Regions from separate parts of the Shinella sp. S4-D37 genome, predicted to be linked through region 1. Evidence: predicted binding sites of a transcription regulator. Region 1 holds the regulator's gene; the other holds the start of a gene.
What was found. The regulator PhoB, encoded in region 1, activates phosphate uptake and scavenging genes when phosphate is short. The targets are predictions, from matches to a motif close to TGTCATNNANCTGTCAT.
Positions count from the first base shown of each region.

Region 2: the regulator PhoB is predicted to act here: its motif matches at 1,490-1,506, upstream of phnF (phosphonate metabolism transcriptional regulator PhnF).

Region 1 covers NZ_JBFNXL010000005.1:3,299,377-3,303,338, forward strand. The annotation lists gene AB3G45_RS23675 (aspartate aminotransferase family protein) at 1-987, opposite strand, end outside; gene AB3G45_RS23680 (GcrA family cell cycle regulator) at 1,411-1,947, shown strand; gene phoB (phosphate regulon transcriptional regulator PhoB) at 2,088-2,771, opposite strand; gene phoU (phosphate signaling complex protein PhoU) at 2,792-3,520, opposite strand; gene pstB (phosphate ABC transporter ATP-binding protein PstB) at 3,563-3,962, opposite strand, start outside.
Region 2 covers NZ_JBFNXL010000003.1:45,745-49,706, reverse strand. The annotation lists gene AB3G45_RS04250 (class I SAM-dependent methyltransferase) at 1-734, shown strand, start outside; gene phnF (phosphonate metabolism transcriptional regulator PhnF) at 712-1,467, opposite strand; gene phnG (phosphonate C-P lyase system protein PhnG) at 1,575-2,045, shown strand; gene phnH (phosphonate C-P lyase system protein PhnH) at 2,045-2,653, shown strand; gene AB3G45_RS04230 (carbon-phosphorus lyase complex subunit PhnI) at 2,658-3,758, shown strand; gene AB3G45_RS04225 (alpha-D-ribose 1-methylphosphonate 5-phosphate C-P-lyase PhnJ) at 3,755-3,962, shown strand, end outside.

The DNA of each region.
Region 1 (3,962 bases):
CTCGCCGCGCACGTCCTCGATGACGTCGGGGAAGCGATCCTTCAGCGCGGCAAGGCCCTGGCGGAAGACGAGCGCGACGTCGCGCACATGTTGAAGGAACCCCTCCTCCAGCACCACGTCGAGCACGGCGTTGCCGACGGCCATGGCGAGCGGATTGCCGCCATAGGTGGAGCCGTGCGTGCCGGCGACCATGCCGGCCGCCGCCTCGTTCGTGGCAAGGCAGACGCCGAGCGGGAAGCCGCCGCCGATGCCCTTGGCGATCGCCATGATGTCGGGCGCGACCCCCGCCAGCTCATGGGCGAAGAGGCGCCCCGTGCGGCCGACGCCGGTCTGCACCTCGTCCAGGATGAGCAGCAGGCCGTATTCGTCGCAGAGCTGGCGCAACTCCTGCATGAACTCCTTCGAGACCGGGCGCAGCCCGCCCTCGCCCTGCACCGGCTCGATCAGGATGCCGGCCGTCTCCTCGGTGATCGCATCCTTGACGGCCGCGATATCGCCGAAGGGAACCTTGAGGAAACCCGGCGCCTTGGGACCGAAGCCCTCGATATACTTCTCCTGTCCGCCGGCGGCGATCGTCGCGATCGTGCGGCCGTGGAAGGCGCCTTCGAAGGTGATGATATGGAACTTGCCGGGATGGCCCTTGGCGAAATGGTAGCGCCGGGCCGTCTTGATCGCGCATTCCAGCGCCTCGGCGCCCGAATTGGTGAAGAACACCTTGTCGGCGAAGGTGGCCTCCGTCAGCCGGCGGCCGAGGCTTTCCTGGCCCGGGACCTCGTAGAGGTTCGACAGGTGCCAGACCTTGTCGGCCTGGTCCTTCAGCGCGGCGACGAGATGGGGATGCGCATGGCCCAGCGAATTGACGGCGACGCCGGCGGCAAAATCGAGATATCGCTCGCCATCTTCGGCGATCAGCCACACGCCCTCCCCGCGCGTGAACCTGAGCGGCGCACGCATGTAGGTTTCATAGAGCGGCGCGACATCGGCCATGCGCGGATCCTCCGAAAAGAGATGCGGAAAAACAGGAATGCGGCTTGACTTTTCCAGCCTTTAGAAAAACCAAAAGCCGCCTTTCGGCGGCATGCCGCACTATCGGCATTTCGTACCGGGATGTCAACAAAATCGCGGCCGAAATGGCGCTGAACATCCCGCAAGGTGAGGATTCACGGCGCGCACGGAAGGTGTCTCTATCGAGTCACACCCGACCAGCAAGTTGGGGAAAACTCCGAAATCGATTCGCCCGGATTCCAGCGACTCTTGTCACAGAGTCCCCCGGTCTCTAGGTTAAGGACCAATTACTAGACTGCATGCGGCGGAACTAGTCAGCAAGAGAGTTAGGGCGCTCAGGTTCCGGACCCGTCCGGAGCACGACGAGGGATTCCCGCATCCTGGGCGCCGAGCGGAGACGAAAACATGAACTGGACAGACGAGCGCGTTGAGAAACTCAAGAAGCTCTGGAGCGAGGGCCTGAGCGCGAGCCAGATCGCGGCGCAGCTCGGCGGCGTCAGCCGCAACGCCGTCATCGGCAAGGTGCACCGGCTGAACCTGCCCGGCCGCGCCAAGGCCGGCGGCACCCAGGCCGCGGCCCGCCCGAAGCGTCCGGCCCCGGCGACGCCGCGCCCGTCGACCTTCGCAGCCCGCCCCGTCGCCGCCCGCGCCGTCGTCCGTCCCACCGGCAACACCATTGCCAAGGAAGAGATCGACGTCGATTTCGAAGCCCAGGTCGAAACCCTTCCGGTTCCGGCCAACGGCAACAACGTGGTCGTGCCGATGTCGCGGCGGCTGGAGCTGACCCAACTCACCGAGCGCACCTGCAAGTGGCCGATCGGCGACCCGCTCAACGACGACTTCCATTTCTGCGGCAACGAGTCCCCGGACAACTCGCCCTACTGCACCTACCACCAGCGCCTCGCCTACCAGCCCTCGGCCGAACGCCGCCGGATGCGGTAGGTTTTCCACGGCAGAACATGCGATGCGGGCCCGGAAGGGCCTGTTTTCGTTTGGGACGCGGGATGAGGGGCGGACGGCACCCCGGAACGCAAACAGGCCCCTGAGGGCCCATTTCCGTCCTTGGGAGGAATCCCGTTCGCTCAGGCTTCCAGCGAATAACCGGCGCCGCGGACCGTACGGATGACGTCCTGCATGTTGGCGAAGTTGAGCGCCTTGCGCAGGCGCCCGACATGCACGTCGACGGTGCGCTCGTCGACATAGATGTCGTGCCCCCAGACGCCGTCGAGAAGCTGCGAGCGCGAGAAGACGCGGCCAGGCGAAGTCATCAGGAACTCCAGCAGGCGGAACTCCGTCGGACCGAGGCGGACCTCGCGGGTGCGGCGATGGACCCGATGGGTCTCGCGGTCGAGTTCGATATCGCCGCAGCGCAGCACGGTCGAAACCACCTCGGGCTTGGCCCGGCGCAGCATCGCCCTGACGCGGGCGACGAGTTCCGGCGTCGAGAAGGGCTTTACGACATAGTCGTCCGCGCCGGTGGCAAGGCCGCGCACCCGCTCGCTCTCCTCGCCGCGCGCCGTCAGCATGATGATCGGCAGGCGCTCGGTTTCCGGGCGCTGGCGCAGGCGCCGGCACAGTTCGATGCCGGAGACGCCCGGAAGCATCCAGTCGAGGATGAGGAGGTCCGGCATGCGCTCCTGCAGGCGCATCTCGGCCTCGTCACCGGAGAGGATCGTATCGACCTCGAAACCTTCCGCTTCCAGATTGTAGCGGAGGAGGACGCTAAGCGCCTCCTCGTCTTCCACGACGGCAATTCTGGGCACCATGAAGCTGAACCCTACTCTGTTTACTCGGACGCGTCGGCAACGCCGGCCGCGACAACGGAGGTCGAGGTGTCGTCCTTCGGACGCTCGCCCTCCGGCTGCGAGCCGGTCGCCATGTAGTAGATGGTTTCGGCGATGTTGGTCGCGTGGTCGCCGATACGCTCGATGTTCTTGGCGCAGAACAGGAGATGCGTGCAGGGCGTGATGTTACGCGGGTCTTCCATCATATAGGTCAGGAGTTCGCGGAACAGCGAGGTGTAGATCGCGTCGATCTCATCGTCACGCTCGCGGATGGCTTTCGCCTTCTCGATCGAGCGGGTGGCGTAGACGTCGAGCACTTCCTTCAGCTGCATCAGCGCCAGTTCGGCAAGATGCTCCAGGCCGCGGGTGAGCTTGCGGGGCATGCCCGAGCTCTGCACGGCGATGACGCGCTTGGCGGTGTTCTTGCCGAGGTCGCCGACACGCTCCAGCTCGGCGGCGATGCGGATCGCGCCCATGATCTCGCGCAGGTCCGCGGCCATCGGCTGGCGCTTGGCGATGGTGACGATCGCCTTGTCGTTGATCTGGCGTTCGGCCGTGTCGAGGATGACGTCCTCGGAGATGACCTTCTGGGCCAGCGCCGCATCCGTCGTGACGAGGGCGCGGACGGAATCGGCGACCATCTGCTCGGCGGTGCCGCCCATTTCGGAGATGCGGCGGGAGAGGTACTTCAGTTCTTCGTCGTAGATGGAGACGATATGGGTCGATGACATGGCTTTGTCCTTGATGCGCTCGGGTTCAGGTAAGACGGGGCGTCAGCCGAAGCGGCCCATGATGTAGTCCTGCGTGCGCTGGTCGTCCGGGTTGGTGAACATCTTGTCGGTGTCGTTCTCCTCCACGAGGTTGCCGAGGTGGAACATGGCGGTGCGCTGCGAAACGCGGGCCGCCTGCTGCATCGAGTGCGTCACGATGACGATGGTGAAGTTGGCGCGCAGCTCGTGGATCAGCTCCTCGACCTTGGCGGTGGCGATCGGGTCGAGCGCCGAGCAGGGCTCGTCCATCAGGATGACTTCCGGGCTGACCGCCACGGCGCGGGCGATGCACAGGCGCTGCTGCTGGCCGCCGGAAAGGCCGGTGCCGCCTTCCTGCAGGCGGTCCTTCACCTCGTTCCACAGACCCGCCTTCTGCAGGCTCTGCTCGACGATGGCGTCCATC
Region 2 (3,962 bases), on a different contig from region 1:
GCGATTACTGGTCGCGCCGCTCGGAAACCTTCGATCTCGCCTTCGGCCACCGTATTCCCGAAGGCCCCGAATTCGACGCCTGGGCGGCGGCGATCCGGGAGAACCTCGGCCCCGCGCCGCGCCGGGTGCTGGAGCTTGCCTGCGGCACGGGCGAGGTGACGCGCCTTCTCCTCTCGCTCGGCCACGAAGTGACGGCGCTCGATTTCTCCGAGGCGATGCTGGCGGTGGCGCGGAAGAAGCATGCCGGCGCGAAAGGCCTTCGCTTCCTGCTCGCCGATGCGGAAAACCCGATGGAGCCGGACGAGAGTTATGACGCGATCGTCTGCCGCCATCTCGTCTGGACGCTGACGACGCCGGATGCGGCCTTCGCCGAATGGCACCGCATGCTGAAGCCCGGCGGCATCCTGCTGTTCTTCGACGGCGACTGGTCCGCGCCGACCCGCCTTGGGCGGCTGGCGAGCCGGGCCATCGCCCTCATCGACAAGGTGATCGGCTCCGATCCGCACTATGACGGCGCGATGAGCGACCGGCACGCCGGCATCATGCAGCGTCTGCCCTTCGGCGACGGGCTCACCGTCGAGCGCGTGCTGCCGCTGCTGGCGGCGGCGGGTTTTCGCGATATGACGGTTCGCTCGCATGCGCCGATCGCCAAGGCCCAGCGTCGCACGGCGGACCTGCGCAACAGGCTGCGCACCCTGCTTTACCGCCGCTTCATCCTCTGCTGCCGGAAGTAGCCCCGTCCAGCTCCGGCTCCACCGTCAGTTTGACCCGGTCGGCGGCAAAGCGCGTGCGGGAGAACTGGATCGGAACGCCGTCGAGATCGGTATTGACGGCCGTCGCCACGAGGATGATGGCCCCCGGCGAGAGCTTGAGGTGGCGGATATCGTCGCCCTCGGCATGGATGGCGGAGATTTCCGTCGATCGGCGCACATAGTCGGACACGCCGAGTTCGCGAAACGACGCCGTGATCGAGCGCGTCCTCTCATAAGCCGTGTCGATCCCGCTGAACCGGTCGGCCGGGAAATAATGCGTGCCGCAGGAAACCGGGCGTCTGTCGGCGCTGTTGACGGTTTCGAGACGGAGGCAGGGCGTGCCGGGCGCAAGGCCGAGCGCCGCGGCGATCGCGGCGGGCGCCGCCTCCGTCGCGGCCGCCAGCAACCGCCCTTCCAGATCGCGCGTCTGGTCGCCGAGCCCTTGTGAAAAGCGCGTGCGGCGGGAGATGGGAAAGCGCAGGCGGTCGCGCCGCTCGATGCGCGTGCCGATGCCCTGGATCGGCCTGACGATGCCTTCCTCCGAAAGCGCCGCCATGGCGCTGCGCACCGTGTGCCGGTTCACGCCGAAGCGGCCGGCCAGCACCGTCTCCGGCGGCATCATGCCGGTTTCGTCGAAATCGCCGTTGTTGATCGCAAGGCGCATGCGGTCCGCGATCTGCCGCCAGAGCGCCACGCCCGATTGCCGTTCCACCATTTCCGCCCCCGCCGAACTGCATTGTCACACCCTTGTCATTCCGCCCGATTAAGACGAAACTCAAGATGTTCGGTTGTCTAGATTAATAGACATTTGGAGATGAGGCAATGGCATCCATTCAGAAATCCGCGGAGCCCACCGCGACCGGCGCCCGGCAGAGGGCGATGGGCCTGCTTGCGAAGGCGAGCCGGGCCGAACTTCATGCGGCGTTCGAAGCGCTCGCCGACAAGCCGGACGCCCGGCCGGTGCGCGGCCCGGAGACGGGCCTCGTCATGGTGCGCGGGCGCATAGGCGGCGGCGGGGCGCCGTTCAATCTCGGCGAGGCGACGGTGACCCGCGCGAGCATCCGTCTCGACGACGGCACGGTCGGCCACGGCCAGGCGCTCGGCACCGATGGCGCCAAGGCGCGGCTTGCGGCGATCTTCGACGCCCTCTTCCAGCAGCCGGCCCACCGGGCCGGGGTGGAGACGCTGCTTGATGGGATCGCCGCGCGCCTCGCCGGCGAGGATGCCGGGAAGGCACGCCAGACCGCCGCCACCCGCGTCGATTTCTTCACCATGGTTCGCGGAGAGGACTGATGACATTGGATACGCTCGCCTTTGCCGGCGGTTTCAAGGAACCGGTGTTCGAGGCCCAGGCCGTCTTTCGCACGCTGATGGACTGCATGGCCCGCCCGGGCACGATCGGCACGGTGGACGCGACGGTCGCGCCGCCCGCGCCGCTGAATGCTGCGGCCGGCGCGCTCGCGCTGACGCTTTGCGACCACGACACCGCCGTCTGGCTGACCCCTGCGCTTGCGGCTTCGGCGCTGCCGGCCTGGCTCGCCTTCAATGCCGGCGCGACCGTCACCGACGCGCGGCAGGATGCCCGCTTCGCCTTCGTCGAGGAGGGCGCGATGCTGCCGAACCTCTGCCTCTTCGCGCAGGGCACGCAGGAATATCCGGATCGCTCGACGACGCTGGTCGTCGAGATCGACGCCTTCGAGGGCGGCCGGCCGCTCGTGCTGCGGGGGCCTGGCATCCGCAGCGAGGCGGAGATCGCGCCCGTCGGCCTGCCGGACATGTTCGCGCATTTCTGGTCGGAGAACCGGCAGGGATTTCCGCGCGGCGTCGACGTGATCCTCGTTGCGGGCAAAAGCATCCTCTGCCTGCCGCGCACCACACTCATCAGCGTGAAGGAGGCGTAGACCCATGTATGTTGCCGTCAAGGGTGGCGAAGCCGCCATCTCCAACGCCCACCGCCTTCTCGCCGACCGCCGCCGCGGCGACCGTTCGCTGCCGGCCATCGGCATCGAGCAGATCGTCGCGCAACTCGGCCTTGCCGTCGACCGCGTGATGGCCGAAGCCTCGCTCTACGACCGCTCGCTCGCCGCGCTCGCCGTGCGCCAGGCCCGCGGCGACATGATCGAAGCGATCTTCATCCTGCGCGCCTATCGCACGACGCTGCCGCGTTTCGGTTATTCCAGGCCGGTCGAGACGGGCGACATGCTTGTCGAGCGCCGTGTCTCGGCGACCTACAAGGACCTGCCGGGCGGCCAGCTTCTCGGCCCGACCTTCGACTATACCCACCGCCTGCTCGATCCGTCGCTGCTCACCGACGAAGCGGTCGATGCGCCGCTGGAACGCGAGGAGGCCGGCGAGCCGGTCATGCGGGTCTCCGACATCCTCGCGGGTGAGGGCCTCGTCGAGGAGGACGGCAGCCTGCCGGACGGCCATGTCGCCGGCGACCTCACGCGCGAGCCGCTGGAATTCCCGATGGCGCGGGACCTGCGCCTGCAGGCGCTCGCCCGCGGCGACGAGGGCTTTCTGCTGGCGCTCGGCTATTCCACGCAGCGCGGCTATGCCCGCACCCATCCCTTCGTCGGCGAGGTGCGCATCGGCGAGGTCGAGGTGGAGCTGGACATGCCGGAACTCGGCTTTTCCGTCTCGCTCGGCCGCATCCAGGTGACGGAGTGCCAGATGATCGCCCAGTTCAAGGGATCGGCGAAGAACCCGCCCCAGTTCACCCGCGGCTATGGCCTCGTCTTCGGTCAGAGCGAGCGCAAGGCCATGGCCATGTCGCTGGTCGACCGGGCGCTGCGCGCGGAGGAATTCGGCGAGGACATCGTCGCCCCGGCGCAGGACGAGGAATTCGTCATCTCCCATTCCGACAACGTGCAGGCGACCGGCTTCGTCGAGCACCTGAAACTCCCGCACTACGTGGATTTCCAGGCCGAACTCGATCTCGTGCGCCGCATGCGGCGGGAATACGAGGCCGCGCAGAACACCGATCTTCCGGAGGCCGCAGAATGAGCACGGCACAACTGGCGACCTACAATTTCGCCTATCTCGACGAACAGACCAAGCGCATGATCCGCCGGGCGATCCTGAAGGCGATCGCCATCCCCGGCTACCAGGTGCCCTTCGCCTCGCGCGAAATGCCGATGCCCTACGGTTGGGGCACCGGCGGCGTGCAGGTGACGGCGGCGATCCTCGGCCCCGACGACGTCCTCAAGG